One region of the Rhizobium sp. LEGMi-198b genome, then DNA from elsewhere that is predicted to be linked to it. Evidence: predicted binding sites of a transcription regulator. Region 1 holds the regulator's gene; each other region holds the start of a gene.
What was found. The regulator LexA, encoded in region 1, represses DNA repair genes until DNA is damaged. The targets are predictions, from matches to a motif close to TGTTCNNNNTGTGTTCNG.
Positions count from the first base shown of each region.

Region 2: the regulator LexA is predicted to act here: its motif matches at 1,917-1,934, upstream of ACXHXG_RS04350 (ATP-dependent helicase).
Region 3: the regulator LexA is predicted to act here: its motif matches at 1,546-1,563, upstream of ACXHXG_RS08730 (ribonuclease T2 family protein).
Region 4: the regulator LexA is predicted to act here: its motif matches at 1,981-1,998, upstream of ACXHXG_RS17050 (ImuA family protein).

Region 1 is NZ_JBSYVH010000009.1:59,493-62,956, forward strand. Features, by position in the region: gene ACXHXG_RS27920 (ComEC/Rec2 family competence protein) at 1-1,278, shown strand, start outside; gene lexA (transcriptional repressor LexA) at 1,259-1,981, opposite strand; gene ACXHXG_RS27930 (DUF2721 domain-containing protein) at 2,375-2,866, opposite strand; gene ACXHXG_RS27935 (mechanosensitive ion channel family protein) at 2,972-3,464, opposite strand, start outside.
Region 2 is NZ_JBSYVH010000001.1:890,190-893,653, reverse strand. Features, by position in the region: gene ACXHXG_RS04350 (ATP-dependent helicase) at 1-1,838, opposite strand, end outside; gene ACXHXG_RS04345 (SMP-30/gluconolactonase/LRE family protein) at 2,108-2,977, shown strand; gene secD (protein translocase subunit SecD) at 3,039-3,464, opposite strand, start outside.
Region 3 is NZ_JBSYVH010000002.1:421,689-425,152, reverse strand. Features, by position in the region: gene caiB (succinate--glutarate CoA-transferase) at 1-314, opposite strand, end outside; gene ACXHXG_RS08735 (alpha/beta hydrolase) at 476-1,408, opposite strand; gene ACXHXG_RS08730 (ribonuclease T2 family protein) at 1,579-2,328, shown strand; gene ettA (energy-dependent translational throttle protein EttA) at 2,453-3,464, shown strand, end outside.
Region 4 is NZ_JBSYVH010000004.1:112,552-116,015, reverse strand. Features, by position in the region: gene ACXHXG_RS17055 (Y-family DNA polymerase) at 1-949, opposite strand, end outside; gene ACXHXG_RS17050 (ImuA family protein) at 990-1,958, opposite strand; gene ACXHXG_RS17045 (metallopeptidase family protein) at 2,122-2,559, shown strand; gene ACXHXG_RS17040 (DUF1737 domain-containing protein) at 2,579-2,785, opposite strand; gene ACXHXG_RS17035 (HpcH/HpaI aldolase/citrate lyase family protein) at 2,813-3,464, opposite strand, start outside.

The DNA.
Region 1 (3,464 bases):
CTGATCGCCGTGCTCTTCGACCGACCATCCATTAGCCTGCGCAACGTGGCGCTATCGGCGATAGTCATTCTCATACTGTCGCCTTCGCAGGCGCTCGGACCAAGTTTTCAGATGTCTTACGCCGCGACCCTGGCGTTGGTGTCCGGCTATTCGCTCTGGGCGAGGAGGCCGCATCGGGAGAGCGTTCTCTCCCGGTTCCGGGTCATGCGTCCGCTGCTCTTCGTTTCCCGTTTCTTCGGAAGCATATTGTCGACCTCTTTTATAGGCGGCGCATCGACGGCAATCTTCTCGATAGAGCATTTTCACCGATTGGCGACATATGGTCTCATCGCCAATCTGGCGGCTATGCCGGTCGTCTCCTTTGTCGTCATGCCGTTTGGCATGGCGGCGACGCTACTGATGCCATTTGGCGTTGATGCCCCTTTCTGGCAGATAACCGGCTGGGGACTTGATGTCGTCATCGTCATTGCCAAAACGGTTGCCGCCTGGGGCGGCAATATTCCCTTCGGTCGGCTGCCGGTCTGGCTGTTCCCGACGGTCATAGCCGGCTTCTTGTTGATGACCTTGCTGAGAACATGGCTGCGACATGCAGGTGCGCTCTTGATCATCGGTTCGGTTGCAGTCGTGGCGCTCGGCCCCGGTGTCCTCAAGCCTGATCTCATGATCTCCGAGGACGGCACGCTGGTCGCCTTGTTGCGCAACGGTGCGCTGACGACAAACCGCGAAAAACCGCCGGATTTCATCTTCGAGCAGTGGCAAAGAGCATTGGCGATCACCGAGCAGCAACCGCCAACGATGCTTCCGCCGGATAGTCAGCTCCCCAAAATCAGCAAATCAGACAAGCATCGTCGCCTGAATTCCGAAGAACAGAGCACCGTTCGAAAGGCGATGGATGCGGCATTAGACGCGGCCGGGCCGGGCGGTTTCGCCTGCCAAAAAGGTGCATGGTGCGTGGCAATGCTGGATAATGGCGACATGCTTGTCACCATTGAAGATGCCGCCTATCTCGCTCCGGCCTGCGACACGGCCAATATCGTCATCACCTCCGTACGGCTGCGTCTTGATCGCTGCCGCTCTGGCGCGATGCTTTTTACGGGCGCAACACTGCGCCGCACGGGATCTATTGAAATGAACCTCAGCACCAATAAACCGGTCGCAACGGCGGCGTTTGAAAACCTTTCGCGGCCATGGAGCCTGCATCGCTCCTACGACTGGCGAACAGACACTTTTGGCGCGCCGCTCAAGCCGGCGTCACCGGTCAGTGATAGCGGCGAATGAGACCGACGAGCTTGCCTTGTACCTTCACTCGATCCGGCCCAAAGATGCGGGTTTCGTAAGCAGGGTTTGCCGCTTCAAGCGCGATCGAGGCTCCCTTGCGGCGGAAGCGCTTCAATGTCGCCTCTTCATCATCGACGAGAGCGACGACGATGTCGCCGGGATTGGCGGTCGTGGCGTTGCGGATGATGACGGTATCGCCGTCAAAGATGCCGGCATCGATCATCGAGTCACCCTTGACCTCCAGCGCATAATGCTCGCCGGAGCCGAGCATGTCGGCGGGAACGGTGATGTCGTGAGTATTGTTCTGGATAGCCGAGATCGGAACGCCGGCGGCAATGCGGCCCATGACGGGTACCGAAACCGAACTGTTGTTGTCCTCACTCACCGGCTTGGCGGGTGCGGGCGGCGGCACAAGTTGCGGCTTGCCAAGGCTACCCTCGATGACGCTTGGCGAAAAGCCGCGGCGAGGCTGCAGGCTCGGGCTATAGGCCTCAGGCAGCTTGATGACCTCCAGCGCTCGGGCTCGGTTCGGCAGGCGACGGATGAAGCCGCGCTCTTCCAAAGCCGTGATGAGACGGTGAATACCGGATTTGGACGCAAGGTCCAGCGCATCCTTCATCTCGTCGAAAGATGGCGGAACACCGGACTCCTTCATTCGTTCGTGAATGAAGAGAAGCAGTTCCTGCTGCTTGCGCGTCAACATCGTTTTGAACCTCGGGACTGAGAAGGTGTCGTGAAACAAATCCAGAACGGACACTATATGTTCCATATGTGTTCCGCAAGCCCTTAAATTTCGGTGAACATTTTGTAGGTGCATCAAATAAATGGGAACATAACAGGTCCCGGGCAGATGACTTTTTTCCCGGCACCTTCAAACTAAATAGCAGAAATATATGCGGAATCGGGCGAAGCAAAATTTCGGACGATCCCAAAACGGATTATCTCCAAGGCGGCGAAAAGCCATGTTCTTCGTTCTATAAGCTCTTTGGAGGACGACACTCTCCGAACCATGGAGAGCAAGCTATGGATCTGACTGGGAATCCGGATTTCTGAGGGGCCGGGATTGGTGCCATCCGTAGTAATATTCGATGGGATATCAATAGGTTGAACTTTTCCTCGAACTCCCGTGCCGGTGCTCGAGCAAGGTACGGTCGTTGGCGATCTGCCTTAGCATGCTGCGCCCGGCCAGAATCATCTCGACGAGAAAGGCCACAAAGGCGCCCATGAGTGCGAAGACGGCAAGGCCAAAGAGCCAGAGCAGCAATTGCTCGCGAAATTGCTGTCGAATTGCACCGCCCATGAGGCCGAGCGTCGCAAGGCATGTGAACACGCCCGATGCCGTGCCGAGCAGAACTGCGATCTCCAGCGCCAATGTTCGCCGTCGCAGATAATAGAGCTGCAGCAACCGCGTTTCATCCGGGTCCTCAGAGGTCACCCGTTCGAAAAGGCTGTTGACCCGGTCGGAGACGCGGGCGAGCCTGGCCGAGAAGACATTGAGGCACCCGGCGGTGCCCGCCAGCAGAAAGACCGGTGTCAGCGCTATTTGAATAACGTGCGCGGCAATAGACGTCAGATGGTCATTCAGCACATTGGATCTCCTTTCTGTCCAACGTCATCCGGTATCGGCTCCAGGGTTGTCGCCTTGCCAAAGAGGGCGCGGAGATGAGGCTGGTGACTGATCTCGCGCGAACGGTCAGGTCGGCGGCGCTGCCGATTGCGTCATTTGCTCAGCGATCTTCTTTCTCTGCAGTGTCATGGCTGCGATCGCGGCATCGGATTTTTCCTCGCCACCCACCTGCACTGTCGGCTGAGCGAAGTCGATGCCGTTTTCCATGAAGGCGTCGCGGATCATGGTATAGGCCTGGCGCCGTATGTAGGTTTGCCGACCGGGGAGGGCGGTAAAAGCAAAGCTCAGTTCGATACCGAAGTCGCCAATTTGCTCCACCCCCTTCATTTTCAGGGTCTCAAGAATCTGCGGTCCGATTTCCGGATCTTCTTTCAACTGCTCTCCGATTTGCTTGACGATCCTTTTCGCCTTGGCGACGTCGGTATTGAACGGAACCCGTAGCAGGAATTTATCGATCGCCCAGTCGCGGCTCATGTTCTGAACGGCGCCGAGTTCGCCGAAGGGAACTGTGAACACCGGACCATGATGATGTCGAAGCCTGACGGAACGCAGGCTGAAA
Region 2 (3,464 bases), on a different contig from region 1:
CGTGTCATGGCAACATAGAGCAACCGCCGCTCCTCTTCGATCTCGGAGGAGGAGCCGACCGCGAGATCTGCCGGAATGCAGCCATCGACGGCATTGAGGACAAACACCTTCGTCCATTCCTGACCCTTGGCGGAATGGATGGTCGAGAGGATGAGATAATCCTCGTCAAGCAGCGGCGTGCCGGCCTGGTCGCTGGTGGCATCGGGCGGATCGAGCGTCAGTTCGGTGAGGAAGCGCTCGCGCGAGCCATAGCCGCTGGCGATCTGTTCGAGCTGGATCAGGTCCGCCTGGCGCGTCGCTGCGTCCTCGTGCGCCCGCTCCAGATGCGGTTCGTACCATTGCCGTACGAGGCCGATTTCCGCCGGCCATCCCGCCTTGCCGGCCTTCAACTCCTGCATGGTCGCAACGAAGGCCGTCCAGTCTTCTCCCGAGCGCGGCGGCGCCGGAAAATCGGCCAGGGCCGCCATTGGACTGGCCTGTTCGCCGATATGATCGAGCACGCGCTGGGCAGTCGAAGGGCCGATGCCCGGCAAAAGCTGCATCAGCCGGAAGCCGGCGACACGGTCGCGTGGGTTCTGGGCAAAGCGGAGGGCAGCGAGCATGTCCTTCACATGGGCGCTGTCGAGAAACTTCAGCCCGCCGAATTTGACGAAGGGAATATTGCGGCGGGTGAGCTCGACTTCCAGCGGTCCGCTATGGCTTGAGGTACGGAAGAGCACGGCCTGCTGCTTGAGCTTGGCGCCGCTCTCCCGATTTTCCAGCACCTGATCGGCGATATAACGCGCCTGATCGCTTTCGTCGCGCACCGTGACTAGCCGCGGACGCTCAGCACTTTGGCGTTCTGTGCGCAGATTCTTCGTAAAACGCTCGGAGGCAAGATCGATCACCGCATTGGCGGCGGCGAGAATGGGTTGCGTCGAGCGGTAGTTGCGGTCGAGCGTGACGATATTGGCGGCGGGCGTAAAAGAGGTCGGAAAGTCGAGAATGTTGCGCACGGTCGCGGCGCGAAAGGAATAGATCGACTGCGCATCGTCGCCGACAACGGTCAGCCCGTGGCCGTCAGGTTTCAGCGCCAGCAGGATCGATGACTGCAGCCGGTTGGTATCCTGATATTCGTCGACCAGCACATGGTCGAAGCGGCCGCCTATATCCTCGGCGATCAGCGGCTCGTGCAGCATATGCGCCCAGTAGAGCAGCAGATCGTCGTAATCGAGCACGTTTTGCGCCTGCTTGGCCTCGACATAGGCAGCGAAGAGGTCGCGCAATTGCTTGTCCCAGGCGGCGCACCAGGGGAAGAAATCGCGCAGCACCTCTTCGAGCGGCGCTTCCGAATTGACGGCGCGGGAATAGATCGCGAGGCAGGTTGCCTTGGTCGGAAAGCGGTTTTCCAGCTTGGAGAAGCCGAGTTCGTGGCGAATGAGGTTCATCAGGTCGGCGCTGTCTTCGCGGTCATGGATCGTGAAGGCCGGGTCGAGGCCGATCTGTTCGGCGTAATCGCGCAGGAGCCGCGCGCCGATGCCGTGGAATGTGCCGGTCCAGGCAAGCGCATCGGCCATGATGCCGGCATTGGCGCCAAGCACTTCCCGGCAGATGCGTTCGACGCGGCGGCCCATTTCGGCCGCCGCACGGCGGGAGAAGGTCATCAGCAGGATGCGGCGGGGATCGGCGCCTTTGACGATGAGATGCGCGACGCGGTGGGCCAGCGTATTCGTCTTGCCGGAGCCCGCGCCTGCGATCACCAGCAGCGGCCCGGCAATATGGCTGCCTTCGACCGTCGTGCCGTGCTCCACCGCCTGCCGCTGCTCCGGGTTCAGCTTTTCCAGATAGGCGGTGGTCATGGGCTCTCCTGAAGGCTTCGGACGGCGGGCGCACGAACACGGAATCGGCGACGAATCATGTTCGCAATAATATCCGAATGTTCGATGAATGTTCTGAATTGGCTAAAACTGTCAAGATCGGGCGGATCTGCACAAAGATGTGACCCTCCCGTCATGAATTTGGTTCAGATTTAACGAATACCCGGCTCGAAAAAGCTTTTGGGGTACTTATTTACCATCTGTGACACACGATTTTTGGGGTTTCGGTGCGCTGGGTAGGGTTCCCGAATATGAACGAGACGATGGCCACCGGATTGCGTCTGCCGGAGGGGCCTGTTGCCCTGACCGATGGTCGCATCGCGCTTGTGGAGACTGACGACAGTCGTCGTTGCCTGACGATGATTGTGGGCGGCATCCGCCGTGAAATCTGCCGTACCGGCGGCCGGCCGACCGGGCTCGCCGTCGATGGCGACAATTGTTTCTGGGTGGCGGGCGGCCCGGAAAACTCCCTTGTCCGGCTGTCTCCGGAAGGCCGCACCTTGCAGGTGATAGAAGGCGGCAATGACGGCGCGTTTCTCTACCCGAACGATCTGGCCTTTGGCCCTGACGGCCTGCTCTACATGACCGATTCAGGCGTCCGTATCTCCGATCTGCTCGAAGGCGCCGATATCAATCCCGGTTTCTTCCAGGCGCCCTATAACGGCCGTGTCTATCAGATCGATCCGGCGGAAGGCCGGGTGCAGCGCGTGCTGGCGACCGGTCTGCTCTATGCCAACGGCATAGCCTTCGGGCCGGACGGATTGCTCTATTATAGCGAGACATTGACCGGGAAAATCTATCGCCAGATCGTCGGCGGGCGGCAGGAACTATTTGCGCAGGTGATGCCGGCGCCTGCTGTGAAGGCGCTATGTGGACCGGCAGGCATGGCCTTTGATCGCAACGGCACGCTCTATTGCACGATTTATGGGCAAGGCGAGATTTGCATGGTCGATCCCGCCGGAAAGATCGCCGGCCGTATCCGCACCAATGGCACGCGGCCGGGCAACATCGCTTTCACCCTCGATGGTAAATATGCGCTCATCACAGAGCAGGAAAACGGTGTTTTGGAGAGAATAGTGGCGCCGCGCCCAGGGCTGCCGCTGCATATGCCGTCCATCTGATCCGGAGGCAGAATGGGCATGCCCGGAAGCTGGGCATGCCCTCGTTCATATCCGTTCGCGCTTATTCGGCAGCAGGAATCTGCTTGTTGTCCTTGCCGGACTTGTTGTCCTTGCCGGACTTGTCGTCCGACTCGGCGTCGTTGGCGACCGCCTTGGCATGGCGGCGGCGCCAATCGCCGAGGAACAGCAGGATCGGAGCGGCGATGAAGACCGACGAGGCGCCAGCGACGAGTATGCCGAACACCATCGGGATCGCGAAGCTGGAGACGGCGCTGCCGCCCCAGATCGCCATCGGCACCAGCGCCAGGAAGGCGGTGGCGTTGGTATAGAGGCTTCGCGCCAGGGTCTCGTTGATCGACTTGTCGATGATGTCGCGCAGCGGCATCGACTTATAGAGACGCATGTTTTCACGCATACGGTCATAGACCACGACCTTGTCGTTCACCGAATATCCGACGAGCGTCAGGATCGCGGCGATAGCCGTCAG
Region 3 (3,464 bases), on a different contig from region 1:
AGCACATCGGCGGTCATGACCAGCCGCCGAACAAGGGCCTGGCCCTCTTCGGTCCTGAGATCAGCGACAACGGAACGTTTGCCGCGATTGGCGGAGTGGTAATAGGCGGCGGAAAGGTTTTCCCCATCCTTGCCTTCGACGAAAGGCGGACCCCATTGGCGCGTATCGTCGCCTCCATCCGGGTTCTCGACCTTAACGACGTCAGCGCCCAGATCGGCCAGCATCTGCCCTGCCCAGGGGCCGGCAAGAACGCGGGCGAGTTCGATGACACGAATGCCGGAAAGGGGTGGTTTCTTGGTTTTATTATCGGTCATATCGGTCCCGATGGGCGGCTACGGCACGAAAGTGTTCTCAGATGTATCGGATACCGGCCCGGAAGCAAAGCGCCGCTCGCGCCAGAGAATATGGAGGCTTCGGTTGATGCAAACGGGGCAGGGAACCGCCGGTGGCATTTATTCAAACATTCCTTTGGGAATCAGTCCTTTGCCGTCACTTGCTGACACCAGTCGGCAAAATCCGAAATGGTTGCGGCCGCACCGATCTCGTTCAGAGTCTCATGCCGCATGTCCTGATAGATGGTCATGGTGGTATGCGAGAAGCCGGCCTTTTTCAAATGATCTGACAGCCAGGAAATTGCTTTTCCATTGTTCGTCGCCGGGTCATGCCTGCCGCCGATAAGATGGATCGGCATGTCGCGCCGAAGCCGATCGAGGTGATCCCTTTGTGGTGCACGGAAGGTCAGTTCGAAAATATCCAGCCACAGCGACACCGAGGCATTGAAGCCGCAGAGCGGGTCGGCAATGTACTTATCCACCTCTTCGGGAATACGGGATAGCCAATCGAATTCGGTGCGGCGGTTGGCGATCGATTGGCCCCAGGCGCCGAAGGTCAGCTTCGGCAACAGGCCGCTCGGCACATCGGACCCCTTCAGCATGCGTTCCGCCTTCAGGATGACCTGCGCTGCGCGCCCGGCGAGACCAGGGTTGAAATTTGAGTTCCAAACGGTGACGGCGTCGAACTTGTCGGGATGCGTCACGGCCACGTTGAGGCTGATCAGCCCGCCCATGGAGTGGCCGAAGAGAATGATCGGCAGGCCGGGATGGGCGGTTGCGGCAAGCTCTCGGATCGCCAGCACATCGGCAATGACCGCATCGACACCGTTGCGCCTTGCGAAGCGGCCGAGTGGCGCATCGACAGCTTTTGTCTCGCCGTGGCCGCGATGATCGTGAGCATAGACATGAAAGCCGCGTGCTGCCATCGCTGCGGCGAAGCGTTCATAGCGACGGGAATGTTCGGCAAGACCGTGGCTGACGAGAAGCACGCCACGCGCGGCGCCCTCTGCCGGCGCATGATGATAGGCGAGCGTCGCGCCCGTCGGACTATGCAAATGCCTCGTTTCGGCAAACATCATGCGTGTTTCCTCCCCATGTGGGACGAAAGGTCATCGCCGGCGGGATTGCAATGGACGGCGAGGGAAGCTCACAGAAATAAATCTTCGTGGTTTTTGCGATTCAGGGTTGCGTGCGGCAAATCAAACTGCTTATTTGTTCTCATATTGTTCTATTTTGGAGGTATGAAATGAAGCCTTGGCTTCAAAGGTTTGCAGTTGCGGTTCTGACTGCGGTGGTGATGGCGACGAGTGCCGTGGCTGAGGAGAATAGCCATGGACGGACGCGCTTTATTCTGGCGGCGAGTTGGGAACCCGCGTTCTGCGCGACGAACCAAAAGAAGGCGGAATGCCGAAATCAATCAGCGAATAATTTTGACGCCAAGAACTTTTCACTACACGGCCTCTGGCCGATGCGGCAGGAATATTGCGACGTTTCCGATGATCTGAAGCAGTCCGATCGCGGCCGGGACTGGAAAGACCTGCCGGCTGTTCAACTCTCGGCGGAAACCAAGGCCGCGCTGGACAAAGTCATGCCCGGCACGCAATCCGGTCTGGAGCGGCATGAGTGGATCAAACACGGCAGTTGCACCAAGCTCAGCGCCGATGATTATTTCGGGACTGCGGTGGGGTTGATCAATGAACTCAATGCGTCCGCTGTGCGCGATCTTTTCGCGCAGAATATCGGCAAGACGCTCGATGCCGAAACCATCAAGGCTGCTTTCGACAAAAGTTTTGGCGAGGGCGCCAGTGGCCGCGTGAAGATGAGCTGCCGCCAAGTCGGCAAGGTGCGGGTGATCTCGGAACTGACGATCGGCTTGTCGGAAGACGCTATTCAGCCGTCGGAAGGAAACGAGCCGCGACTTGAGCAATTGATCCAGGGCGCTGGCAGCACATCGTTCGGCTGCGATCAGGGCGTGGTGGACGCAGCGGGTTTCTGACACCCAGCAGGCGGCTCGGCGCGATAAATGCCCTCGGACAAGGTTTCTCCGTTGCCCGAGGGCGGGGTTTCGCCTACATAGCGGCACAATTCGCAATGTATCCGCCCGTGGAGTAACCCAAGCTATGGCACGTCAGTTCATCTATCATATGGCCGGTCTAAATAAGGCCTATGGCGCCAAGAAGATCCTCGAAAATATTCATCTCTCTTTTTATCCCGACGCCAAGATCGGTATTCTCGGCCCGAATGGTGCCGGTAAGTCGACCGTGCTGCGCATCATGGCCGGCCTCGACAAGGAATATACCGGCGAAGCCTGGTTGGCCGAAGGCGCCACTATCGGCTACCTGGCGCAGGAGCCTCAGCTCGATCCCAACAAGACGGTGTTCGAAAACGTCATGGAAGGCGTTGCCAAGAAAACCGAAATCCTCAATCGCTACAACGAATTGATGATGAACTATTCCGACGAGACGGCGGACGAGGGCGCCAAACTCCAGGATATCATCGACAGCCAGAATCTCTGGGATCTGGAAAGCCAGGTCGAGATGGCGATGGAAGCATTGTGCTGCCCGCCGCGCGATGCCGAAGTCACCAGCCTTTCCGGCGGTGAGCGCCGCCGTATCGCGCTTTGCCGCTTGCTTCTCTCGCAGCCGGACCTGCTGCTGCTCGACGAACCGACCAACCATCTCGACGCCGAGACCATCGCCTGGCTGGAAAAGCACCTGCGCGACTATCCGGGTGCCGTGATGATGATCACCCACGACCGCTACTTCCTCGACAATGTTACCGGCTGGATTCTCGAACTCGACCGCGGCCGTGGCATTCCCTACGAAGGCAACTATTCCGCCTATCTGCAGGCCAAGGCCAAGCGCATGCTGCAGGAAGCCCGCGAAGAAGCTGGCCGTCAGAAGGCAATCAGCCGCGAACAGGAATGGATCGCCTCCAGCCCCAAGGCCCGTCAAGCCAAGTCCAAGGCGCGTATCAACGCTTACGAACAGCTAGTCGATGCTGCCGAAAATCAGCGCCCCGGTGATGCGCAGATCATCATTCCGGTCAGCGAGCGTCTCGGCCAGGTGGTGATCGAGATGGAGGGCATCACCAAGGGCTTCGAAGGTCGCACGCTGGTCAACGATCTGTCGA
Region 4 (3,464 bases), on a different contig from region 1:
CCTGCCGGCCCTCTTCGATGAAATCGTCTTGCGCCGCGTCGAAAGACGCATGTTCCAGGACATTGAGGCGGACGATTTCGAAGCCATATCCCACATCGAGATCGTCATGAATGGCAGTGAAGCGCTCCGTGAACAGGTTGGCGATCCGGCTCGGCTCCCGCAGCGGTTGCGACGCCCCGGCGGCGATGCGGAACACCATGCCGTCGACCCGGAACAGTAAAAGCTCGAACGAACGGCCGCCGACACCGCGGGCCTCCAGCCCCGGTTTCAGGGTTTCGGCAAGCTGTTGGGCAAGCTGCAGGATATCGGCCTCCGCCTGTACCGGTTCGGCAAGCCGCCGCTCGGCTGATAACTGCGCGACCGGCCGGCGCGGCGAGATCGGCTCCTCGTTCAGGCCGACGGCCTGATCGAGCCGCAACAGGAGTTGCGCGCCGAAACGCCGGGTCAGCGGCGCCCGCGGCGCAGCCAGGAGGTCGCCCACCTGCTTCAACCCCAGCTTCTGCAATGCGGCGACTGTTTCCTCGCCAAGCCTGAGCGAGGCGACCGGCAGTGGCGCCAGCGCCTCTTCCATGGCTTCCGGAGGAACGACACGGCTCTCGTCGAAGCGGGCCACCGCCCAGGACAGACCCGGCGCAGAGGAGATGGCGCCACGGACATCGAGACCAAGCCGGGAAATCCGGATCAGAATATCCTCGAGCAGCGCTTCTTCGCCGCCGAAGAGATGGGCACAGCCGGTAATATCGAGGAAAAGCCCGTCCTTGCCGTCGATCGCCACCAGCGGCGTATAGCGATCGCACCAATCGGCGATCGCCTCCAGCAATTTGCGGTCCGCGGACGGATTCTCTTCGACGACGTCAAGGGCGGGACAGATCGCCTTCGCCTCGGCGACGCCCTGTGCAAGCTTGAGGCCGATCGTCTCGGCCCTTTCATTGAGCGCGGTGAGCCGCATGGCATTGTTCAGCTTGCCGGCACAGGCGAGTGGTGGCGCCTCAAGCCGACCGGTCGAACGCCAGGACAGACCCCATCGCTTGCGGGCGATCCGGTCGGTCGGCAGATGCGGAAAGGTCAGCGCCAGAATGCGCTGCGTATTCGCCGGGAAAGGCAGGGCGCTGAGTGTCGAGGACAGGGGCAAACTGGCGGTCATGGGCATTCCACTCCAGGGTTATGGGAAAGGGCGCCGGGTTGCGGCTCTTTTCCAGGGTGAGACGAAAGGCCGGATGACCGATGCTGCCGCCAAGCAGCGATCCGTCCGGCAGGGGCCGCGCCAGGGCCGGCGCGGGTTCGACGGCGAGACGGAAGAGAGCACTGCTCGCCTCCTCCTCGCCCGCTTGACGCAACAGAAACAAGGGCCGCCCCGCTGCCTTGGCCCGAAGCGCAAGCCGCCGGCTCTCCGTCAGCCCGAAACGGGCCGGATTGCCGCGTACCTCCAGAATGACGACCGCAAAGGCCGCACTGACGAGAGCCGCCTCCGCCAGCCATAGCGCCTCTTCCAGCTTGCGCGGCGATGCCTGCAGAAAACCGGCCGGCTCCAATCCGAAATCCCGAAGCCCGATCGCATAGGGCAGGCCGGCCTCCATCGCCGCGACCGTATCGCCGATCCACAGAACCGGCGATACGGCCGCAGTTTTGCCGGCGGCTTGCCCCCCAGGCCGCGCAGCGAGAGCTCTAAGCCGTGCAGCGAGAGCAAGCGTGAAACCGCTGGCCGCTCCGGCATCCCGCAAGGCCAGTGAGCGGATCTCCGTCAGCGCATCGAGCGGCACGCCGCCCTGCATCGCCTCGTCGAGATCGGCAACCCCTATCGCAAGCGGCTGGACGGCATCGGCTGAACCAACCTCCGGCTCTGCTGCCCGTGCCTCATGCGCCACGGCAGCCAGCGCCGGTATCGGCCTGCCTTCCAGTCGGGCAATGGTTTCACGCAGGGCAAAAAGCGTCTCCCGCGCCACGGCGGCCTCGGCCATGACGTTAGCTCCAGATCAATTATGTTCCTGTTATGTTCTTATGGATTCCAGAGGTCGGAAGAAGAGTCAACACCATTTTATGAGAAAATATTCCTCTGCCTCAATCCACTCTCGAAAAACCGAAACAAAGGCTCTATATGACCAGCTAAGGAAGGAAGCATTCATGGCCCGCATTGACCAGAGCGAGGATTGGCGGGACCGCCATGCCCCCTCGATCAGCACATTCGAATCCCTGGCCACGGAGGCTTACAGCCACCTGCCGGACGAATTCCGTTCGCTCACCGGCAATCTCATCATCCTCATCGAAGATTTCCCCGACGACGACGTGTTCGAGGACATGGCGCTGGAAACGCCCTTCGACCTGCTCGGCCTGTTCGAAGGCCGCGGCATATCGGAGCGTTTCACCGCCCAAACCGGGGAAATGCCGAACAAGATCCGCCTCTATCGCCGGCCGATCATCGATTACTGGGCGGAAAACGAGGAAACCCTCGGCGACATCATCACCCACGTCCTGATCCACGAAATCGGCCACCATTTCGGCCTGAGCGACGAGGACATGGAGCGCATCGAGGCGAGCGCCGAAGAAGCGACGGACCGGTGAGGAACCGATCCTGCTATGCTTACTGCTCGGAAAGCTTCATTTCCGGATCGTAATCCTTGCCTTCGACGTCCTTGACGACCGCTTGGCCGCATTGCATCAGGCCGGTCGCTGCATTGAAGGCATAGGTCGGCGAGCCCGACAGTTCCCAGCCTTTGTTCAGCGCCGCGGTCACCTTATGGCAGAAGGAAGCGTCGTCAGGGCCGGTGAGGAAGCGGTAGAGTTTCATCAAGTCGTCTTTCATACGTATCAGCCCTCATCCTGAGCCTGTCGAAGGACGATGGCGTTCTGCAATCAGGCGAGCTTTATGGACCAGTCTTTCCGCCTGGACAAGATGCAGCCGCTCGACCATGCGTCCGCCGAGGTTTACGACATTGAGGCCGGCCGCCGCCGGATCGGCGAAAGCGGCAATGATGGCTTCCGCCTCCGCAATGGCAGCTTCATCGGGGCCGAAATGCCGGTTGGCGGCTTCGATCTGGTTCGGATGGATCAACATCTTACCGGCAAAACCCATGGCGCGACCCTCGGCGCATTCGGCGTCCACTGCCTGCATATCCTTGAAATCGTTGAAAACACTGTCGATGGCGTCGAGCCCGTAGGCGCTGACGGCCAGGATCACCTGCATGAGCCAGGGCACGAGATAGGCGCGGCCCGGCTGCGGCAACACATCGGTCTCCTTGCGAAGATCATTGAGGCCGACGACCAAACAATCGAGCCGGCTTCCCGCCGTGCGCCCGGCCTCGGCGATTGCCGCGGCGTTCAAGACGCCGCGCGGCGTCTCGATCATCGCCCAGATGCGCAGGCTCTCCGGCGCATCCGCCTCGGCAAACCTATCGCTGACAACGGTCACATCCTGCGGCTCGTCGATCTTGGGCAGTAACACCGCATCCGGCTCGAGCGCCAGCACC